One region of the Microbacterium sp. HJ5 genome, then DNA from elsewhere that is predicted to be linked to it. Evidence: predicted binding sites of a transcription regulator. Region 1 holds the regulator's gene; the other holds the start of a gene.
The links. The regulator HrcA, encoded in region 1, represses chaperone genes, less so after heat shock. The targets are predictions, from matches to a motif close to TTNGCACTCGNNNNNNNCGAGTGCNAA.

Region 1 (4,101 bases):
GCGCGGATGCTCGACGGCGTGCGCGACGCGTTCGGCATCGAACCGGGTGCCGAGGTCACCGTCGAGGCCAACCCCGACACCGTCAGCGACGCGGTGGCGGCCGAGCTCTCGGCATCCGGCGTCACGCGTCTGTCGATCGGCATGCAGTCGGCGGTGCCGCACGTCCTCGCCGCACTCGACCGCACCCACGACCCGGCGAACGTCCGCACCGCCGTGGCCGCGGCGCGCGCAGCCGGACTCGACGTCAGCGTCGACCTCATCTACGGCGCGCCGGGGGAGTCCCTCGCCGACTGGCGGGCTTCGCTCGAAACCGCCGTCGAGCTCGCGCCCGACCACGTCTCGGCCTACGCGCTCATCATCGAGGACGGCACGAAGCTGGCCCGGCAGATCCGTCGTGGCGAGGTTCCGGCCCCCGATGACGATCTCCAGGCAGACATGTACGAGCTGGCGGACGACCTGCTGTCGGCGGCCGGGTTCGAATGGTATGAGGTGTCGAACTGGGCGCGCAGCGACGACCAGCGCTCGCGTCACAACCTCGCGTACTGGCAGGGCACCGACTGGTGGGGCTTCGGCCCCGGCGCACACAGCCACGTGGGCGGCGTGCGGTTCTGGAACGTCAAGCACCCCGCCGCGTACGCGCAGCGCCTCGCGGCGGGGGAGTCGCCCGCGGCGGCACGCGAGGTGCCCGATCTCGAGGCGCGCTCGCTCGAGAACGTGCTCCTGCGCACGCGGATCCGCGAGGGGCTCCCGGTGTCGGAGCTGCTCGGCGAAGGCCGCCGCGCCGTGGCCGCGCTCATCGCCGACGGCCTGGTCGACGGGCCGTCCGCGCTGCACGGGACGATCGTGCTCACGCGGCGCGGACGGCTCCTCGCCGACGCCGTGGTGCGGGCGCTCACCGAGTAGGCGCGGTGCCGCGGATCGGCCGCCCCGCGCTCCCGGCCGAGGCGCGAGGCATCCGATAGAATTGGCACTCCAGTCATGCGAGTGCCAAAGGCGCCGTGAGGAGGCGGGATGGTCAGCGAGCGAGGGCTCCAGGTGCTGCGCGCGATCGTCGAGGACTACGTCGACACGCGCGAGCCCGTCGGCAGCAAGGCGATCGTGGAGCGTCACGCCTTCGGGGTGTCCGCGGCGACCATCCGCAACGACATGGCCCTGCTCGAGGACGAGGAGCTCATCGCTGCCCCGCACACCTCGTCCGGCCGTGTGCCGACCGACAAGGGCTACCGCGTCTTCGTCGATCACCTCGCGGACGTGCGCCCGCTCAGCACGGCCCAGCGCACCGCGATCTCGTCGTTCCTCGAAGGACCCGGTGACCTCGACGACGTGCTGGCACGCACCGTCCGCGCTCTCACCCAGCTCACCGGCCAGGTCGCCATCGTGCAGTATCCCTCGTTCGCCCGCGCGAACGTCACGCACGTCGAGCTCGTCCAGCTCGGCGGGGGCCGGATGCTGGTGATCGTGGTCACCGACACCGGGCGGGTGTCGCAGCGCATGGCGTTCGTGCGCGACGACTTCGACGAGGCCGATCTCGCCCGCATCCGCGCCGAGCTCGGCACGCTGCTCGTCGGCCGCTCCGTCCGCGACGGCCTCACGCGCATCGCCGACCGCCTCGACAGCGCCGCGGTCATGACGGCCCCGCACCAGGCGGCGACCGCCGAGATCGTGCGGGTGGTCGCCGAAGAGCTCGACGAGTTCCGGCAGGACCGCCTCGTGATGGCCGGAAGTGCCACCCTCGCACGGCGCGAGGCCGACTTCCGCGGCAGCATCTACCCCCTCCTCGAGGCGATCGAGGAGCAGGTCACGATCCTGCGCCTCATGGGCGAGATGGTCGCCGACGAGAAGGGCCTCGCCGCCAGCATCGGCCGCGAGAACGAGCCGTTCGGCCTCGCCGAGGCCTCCATCGTCGCGAGCGACTACGACGCGACCGGCTCCCGCGCGCGCGTCGGAGTCATGGGCCCGACCCGCATGGACTACCCCACGAACCTCGCGGCGGTGAGAGCCGTCGCCCGCTATCTGACGCGGATGCTCGAAGAAGACGAGAGCAGCCGCTGACGCGGCCGCGCACACACGAACGATCCCGCGCATCCCGCGGGCAGGAAGGCGAATGTGGCTGACCACTACGAGGTCCTCGGTGTCTCCCGGGACGCATCCCTCGACGAGATCAAGAAGGCGTACCGGCGTCTCGCGCGGGAGCTCCACCCCGACGTGAACCCCGGCGAAGAGGCCTCCGAGCGCTTCAAGCTCGTGACGCACGCGTACGACGTGCTGAGCGATCCCGATCAGCGCGCCCGCTACGACATGGGCGGTGGCGACGGCGCGTTCGGCGGCGCCTCGGGCTTCGGCGGCTTCAATGACATCTTCGAGACCTTCTTCGGCGCCGCCGGAGGCGGAGGCGCGCGTGGGGGCCGCCCACGGTCCCGCCGCGAGCGCGGCCAGGACGCGCTGGTACGCGTCTCGCTCGAGCTCGGCGACGTCGTGTTCGGCGTCCACCGCGACATCGAGGTCGACACCGCCGTGCTGTGCGACACCTGCCAGGGCTCGTGCTGCCAGCCCGGCACGTCGCCGGTCACGTGCGACATCTGCCACGGCACGGGTCACATCCAGCGCCAGGTGCGGAGCCTCCTGGGCAACGTGCTCACGAACCAGCCCTGCAACGTGTGCCAGGGCTACGGCACGACCATCCCCTACCCCTGCGGCACGTGCCAGGGGCAGGGTCGCGTGCGTGCACGCCGGACCGTCTCCCTCGACATCCCCGCGGGCGTCGAGACCGGACTGCGGCTGCAGCTGCCCGGCTCGGGCGAGGTCGGCCAGGCGGGCGGCCCCAACGGCGACCTCTACATCGAGGTGACCGTCGCCCCGCACGAGGTCTTCAGCCGTGACGGCGACGACCTGCTCGCTACGCTCGAGGTCTCGATGCCCGACGCGATCCTCGGCACGAACACGACCATCCAGTCGCTCGACGGTCCCGTCGAGCTCGAGATCCGCCCGGGCGTGCAGGGCGGCGACGTGCTCACGATCAAGGGCCGCGGCATCACGCCGCTGCGCGGGACTCAGCGCGGCGACCTCCGGGTCGGAGTGCACGTGGTCACGCCCACGCGCCTCGACGGCAAGGAGCGGGCGCTCATCGAGGACTTCGCCAAGCGCACGAAGGCGCCGGCGCCGCGTCTGGCCGAGTTCCACCAGGGTCTCTTCGCGAAGCTCCGCGACCGGTTCCGGGGCTGACCGGTGGCGCTGCACTTCGTGCTCGACGAGGCGACCACCGCCGCCGCCGGTGACGTCGTCGTGCTCACGGGTGCCGAAGCGCATCACGCCGCGTCGGTGCGCCGCGTCCGCGTGGACGAGGAGGTCACCGTGGGCGACGGCCGCGGGGCGTGGCTGACGGGCCGCTGCGAGTCGGTCGCTCCGCGCGAAGTGGTCGTGCGCGTCGAGTCGAGGACGGATGCCGCAGCCCCGCGCCCGCGCGTCGTCCTTGTGCAGGCGCTGGCGAAGGGCGACCGCGACGAGCTGGCCGTGCAGGCGGCGACAGAGCTCGGGATCGACGAGATCGTGCCGTGGCAGGCCGCGCGCAGCGTGTCGCGGTGGGACGCGGCGAAGGCGGAGAAGGGCCGCGCCCGATGGGCGACGATCGTCCGCGAGGCGGCGAAGCAGGCTCACCGTGCCTGGATCCCCGACGTCAGGCCGCTCGCCTCGACCCGGCAGCTCGTGCAACGGGCCGCGGCATCCCGCACCCTCGTGCTCGAGCCCCGCGGGGCCGCGCGGCTGACGGGCGTCGTCCTCGACGGCGAAGAGCGTGATGTCCTGCTGGTCGTCGGACCGGAGGGCGGCATCGCCGATGACGAGCTGTCCGCGCTGGAGGGGGCCGGGGCGACCCTCGTGCGGCTCGGAGACAGCGTGCTGCGCACCTCGACGGCCGGGCCCGCCGCTCTCGCGGTCGTGAGCGCCGCCCTCGGCCGGTGGTGAGCCGTTCTCCTCTCTCGCCCGGCTCGCAGTGCGACCCGCCCCGCCGCGACACCCGTCGGTAGACTTGCGGGATGAGCGATCCGTCGATCTTCACGCGCATCCGCAACGGAGAGATCCCGTCCGAGATCATCGCCGAGACCG
Region 2 (4,101 bases), on a different contig from region 1:
ACCCCTCCATTCAACCCCAGTCCCGGCGGGGTCGGCCCGCCGCGGCGGAGAGCATGCCGTGACAATGGACGGATGAGATCGGATGCCGCGTCCGCCGTCGCCGAGCGCTACCGGCGCTTCGCGCGCGACGAAGCACCGGGCCGGTCCGCGCTCTACGCCGACTGGGCGGCCGGCGTCGCCGGCGACCCGGCGACCGCCGGCATCCTCGCCCACATCCCCGAGACGCACCGCCAGCCGCCGCTCGTGTTCGCCGTGACCCGCCTGCTGGGTGCGCCCGAGGTGCCCTTCGCGGCCTGGTCGGCGTGGCTGGCCGCCCACGCCGACGACGTCGTCGCCGAGGCATCCGCTCGCCGTCTGCAGACCAACGAGCCGCAGCGCTGCGCCGCGCTCCTGCCCGCGCTCAGCACCGTGGAGGGGCCCATCGCGCTGCTGGAGCTGGGCGCGAGCGCGGGCCTGTGCCTGTACCCCGACCGCTATTCGTACCGGTTCCGCGGCGGTCCGTCGCTCGACCCTCCGGATGGTCCGTCGGCGGTGTTGCTCGCGTGCGACCTCACGGGCGATCCGCCGCTGCGGCTGCCCGAGGTGGTGTGGCGCGGGGGAGTGGACCTCTCGCCGCTCGATGCCTCCGACCCGTCGGACCGCCGGTTCCTCACCGCGCTCGTGTGGCCGGGCGAGGAGGGCCGGGCGGCGCGCATCGAGGCGGCCCTCGACATCGTGGCCGACGAGCCGCCGAGGCTGTTCACCGGCGACGCGTCCGATCCCGCGGTGCTCGCCGCCGCAGCGGCGCACGCCCCGGCGGGAGCGACCCTCGTCGTGACGACCCCCGGCGTGCTGCCGCACATCCCGCGCGCGGGGCGCGAGCGCCTGCTCGATGCGCTGCGCCGGCTCGAAGCGGTGTGGATCTCGATCGACCCGCCCGGCCTGCACGACGCATGGCGGCCGGCCGTCGACCCCGACACCTGGGGCGGGTTCGTCCTCGGCCGCGACGGCGAGCCCCTCGCCACGGTGGATCCGCTCGGCGCCTCCGTGGAGTGGCGCGCCGGCGCGGCGCCCCGCCGCGGCTAGCGTGAGGACGTGCCCCTCTCCGACCGCGACCTCGCCATCCTCGCCTTCGAGGCGGAGTGGCGCCGGCACGCCGGGGCGAAGGAGGAGGCGATCCGCGCCGAGCTCGGGCTGGCTCCCGCCCGCTACTACCAGCTGCTGGGCCGCCTGATCGAAACGGCCGACGCGCAGGCGCACGACCCCATGCTGGTGAAGCGCCTGCGGCGTCTCCGCGACGCACGTGCGCAGGCCCGGGCGGGCCGGGCGGGCTCCCAGGCGCGCGCCCGGTAGCATCGTCGGGTGCCGAATACGACCTTCCCCCGGGATCGCTTCGACGATCTTCCGGATGCCGGGCGAGTCGGCGCCCACCGGGCTGAGAACCCGCGCATGCGCGGCTGGGTCGTGCTGCTGTGGGCCGCGCTCGCGACCATCGTCCTCATCGTCGTCGGCATCTTCGGCACTCTGCTGGTCTCCGGCCGCATCGAGCTGTTCCCCACGCCCGAGCCCACCGCCCAGCCCACCGCGCAGGTGACCCCGGTCCTCGACACGAGCTATCAGGTGGTCATCCTCAATGCGACGCCGGAGCAGGGTCTCGCGACCCAGATGAAAGACGTCGTCGTCGGGGCGGGATGGACCGACGGCCAGGTCCTTCCGAGCGACGCGAGCGCCGACGACTTCGCCGAGACGACGGTGTACTACGTCACCCCCGAGGACCAGGCGGCGGCTGCCGGCCTCGCCGAGGCGATCGGCGGCGCGCGCGTCGAGCAGAGCGAGGTCTACCAGCCCGCCGACCCCGAGACCAGGCAGCTGACGATCGTCATCGGGCTCGACCGCACGGCCGCCGGTCAGTCGGCGACACCCACCCCCTGACGCCGGTGGCGGGCCGGGTGTTACGCCCCGGTAAACAGTTGTGTCCCCCTGTGTCAACAAGTCGCCGAGCGGTCGTCGGCCGGTATCGCCGCGTGCATACGATGAAGCCAGTCGTACCAGCATCAGGAGATTCGCATGACTCAGGGCACCGTCAAGTGGTTCAACGCCGAGAAGGGCTTCGGCTTCATCACGGCGGAAGGACAGGACGTCTTCGTCCACTACTCGAACATCGACATGTCGGGCTTCCGCGTGCTCGAAGAGGGGCAGACCGTGGAGTTCACGGTCGGCACCGGCCAGAAGGGGCCGCAGGCGGAGTCGGTGCGCGTGGTCTGACCCGGCGCTTCCGAAGACCAGGGACGGGATGCCGCGGCATCCCGTTTCTGCGTGTTGCGGCGCCTCTCACGGTGGCTTGCACTCCCCAGGGGTGAGTGCCAGAATGGATTAGCACTCCGGTTCGCTGAGTGCTAATCCATAAGCCCCGTCCTGGGAGGACGAAACACACATGGCAAAGATCATCGCTTTCGATGAGGAGGCCCGTCGCGGTCTCGAGCGCGGCCTGAACACGCTGGCCGACGCCGTCAAGGTGACCCTGGGCCCCCGCGGTCGCAACGTGGTTCTCGAGAAGAAGTGGGGCGCACCCACGATCACGAACGACGGTGTCTCCATCGCCAAGGAGATCGAGCTCGACGACCCGTACGAGAAGATCGGCGCGGAGCTCGTCAAGGAGGTCGCGAAGAAGACCGACGACGTCGCCGGTGACGGCACGACGACGGCCACCGTCCTCGCCCAGGCGCTCGTGCGCGAGGGCCTGCGCAACGTCGCGGCCGGCGCCGACCCCATCTCGCTCAAGAAGGGCATCGAGAAGGCCGTCCAGGCCATCACGACCCAGCTGCTCTCCGACGCCAAGGAGGTCGAGACCAAGGAGGAGATCGCCGCCACCGCGTCCATCTCCGCCGGCGACCCCGAGATCGGCGCGCTCATCGCGGAGGCCATCGACAAGGTCGGCAAGGAGGGTGTCGTCACCGTCGAGGAGTCGCAGACCTTCGGCACCGAGCTCGAGCTCACCGAGGGCATGCGCTTCGACAAGGGCTACATCAACCCCTACTTCGTCACGGACCCGGAGCGCCAGGAGGCCGTCTTCGAGGACCCGTACATCCTCATCGCGAACCAGAAGATCTCGAACATCAAGGACCTTCTGCCGATCGTCGACAAGGTGATCCAGGACGGCAAGGAACTCCTGATCATCGCCGAGGACGTCGAGGGCGAGGCCCTCGCGACGCTCGTGCTCAACAAGATCCGCGGCATCTTCAAGTCGGTCGCCGTCAAGGCCCCCGGCTTCGGCGACCGTCGCAAGGCTCAGCTGCAGGACATCGCGATCCTCACGGGTGGCCAGGTCATCACCGAGGAGGTCGGTCTCAAGCTCGAGAACGCCACCCTCGACCTGCTCGGCCGTGCGCGCAAGGTCATCATCACCAAGGACGAGACCACCATCGTCGAGGGTGCCGGTGAGGCGTCGCAGATCGAGGGTCGCGTGACCCAGATCCGTCGCGAGATCGAGAACACCGACAGCGACTACGACCGCGAGAAGCTTCAGGAGCGCCTCGCCAAGCTCGCCGGCGGCGTCGCCGTCATCAAGGCGGGCGCGGCGACCGAGGTCGAGCTCAAGGAGCGCAAGCACCGCATCGAAGACGCGGTCCGCAACGCGAAGGCGGCCGTCGAGGAGGGCATCGTCCCCGGCGGTGGCGTCGCGCTCATCCAGGCCGGCAAGGCAGCCTTCGCGGGCCTCGAGCTCTCGGGCGACGAGGCGACCGGTGCGAACATCGTGCGCGTCGCGATCGAGGCTCCGCTGAAGCAGATCGCCCTCAACGCCGGCCTCGAGCCGGGCGTCGTGGCGAACAAGGTCGCCGAGCTCCCCGCGGGCCAGGGCCTCAACGCCGCCACGGGCGAGTACGTCGACATGCTGGCCGCCGGCATCAACGACCCGGTGAAGGTGACCCGCTCCGCGCTGCAGAACGCCGCGTCGATCGCCGGTCTGTTCCTCACCACCGAGGCCGTCGTCGCCGACAAGCCCGAGAAGGTCGCGGCTCCGGCCGGCGACCCGACGGGTGGCATGGATTTCTGACGCGAGACGGATCAATGCCGCGAAGCGGCGTTGACGCGGCTCGGGTCAGGGTTGAGTAGCCCGCGAAG

Region 2: a site for HrcA is predicted at 2,353-2,379, ahead of groL (chaperonin GroEL). Genes of this name have one in related genera too.

Annotation. Positions count from the first base shown of each region.
Region 1 is NZ_JSYE01000013.1:242,943-247,043, forward strand. Features, by position in the region: gene hemW (radical SAM family heme chaperone HemW) at 1-903, shown strand, start outside; gene hrcA (heat-inducible transcriptional repressor HrcA) at 1,012-2,052, shown strand; gene dnaJ (molecular chaperone DnaJ) at 2,107-3,222, shown strand; gene OB08_RS07635 (16S rRNA (uracil(1498)-N(3))-methyltransferase) at 3,226-3,960, shown strand; gene OB08_RS07640 (HIT domain-containing protein) at 4,032-4,101, shown strand, end outside.
Region 2 is NZ_JSYE01000012.1:125,285-129,385, forward strand. Features, by position in the region: gene OB08_RS06130 (DUF2332 domain-containing protein) at 73-1,065, shown strand; gene OB08_RS06135 (DUF3263 domain-containing protein) at 1,075-1,332, shown strand; gene OB08_RS06140 (LytR C-terminal domain-containing protein) at 1,342-1,911, shown strand; gene OB08_RS06145 (cold-shock protein) at 2,047-2,244, shown strand; gene groL (chaperonin GroEL) at 2,414-4,033, shown strand.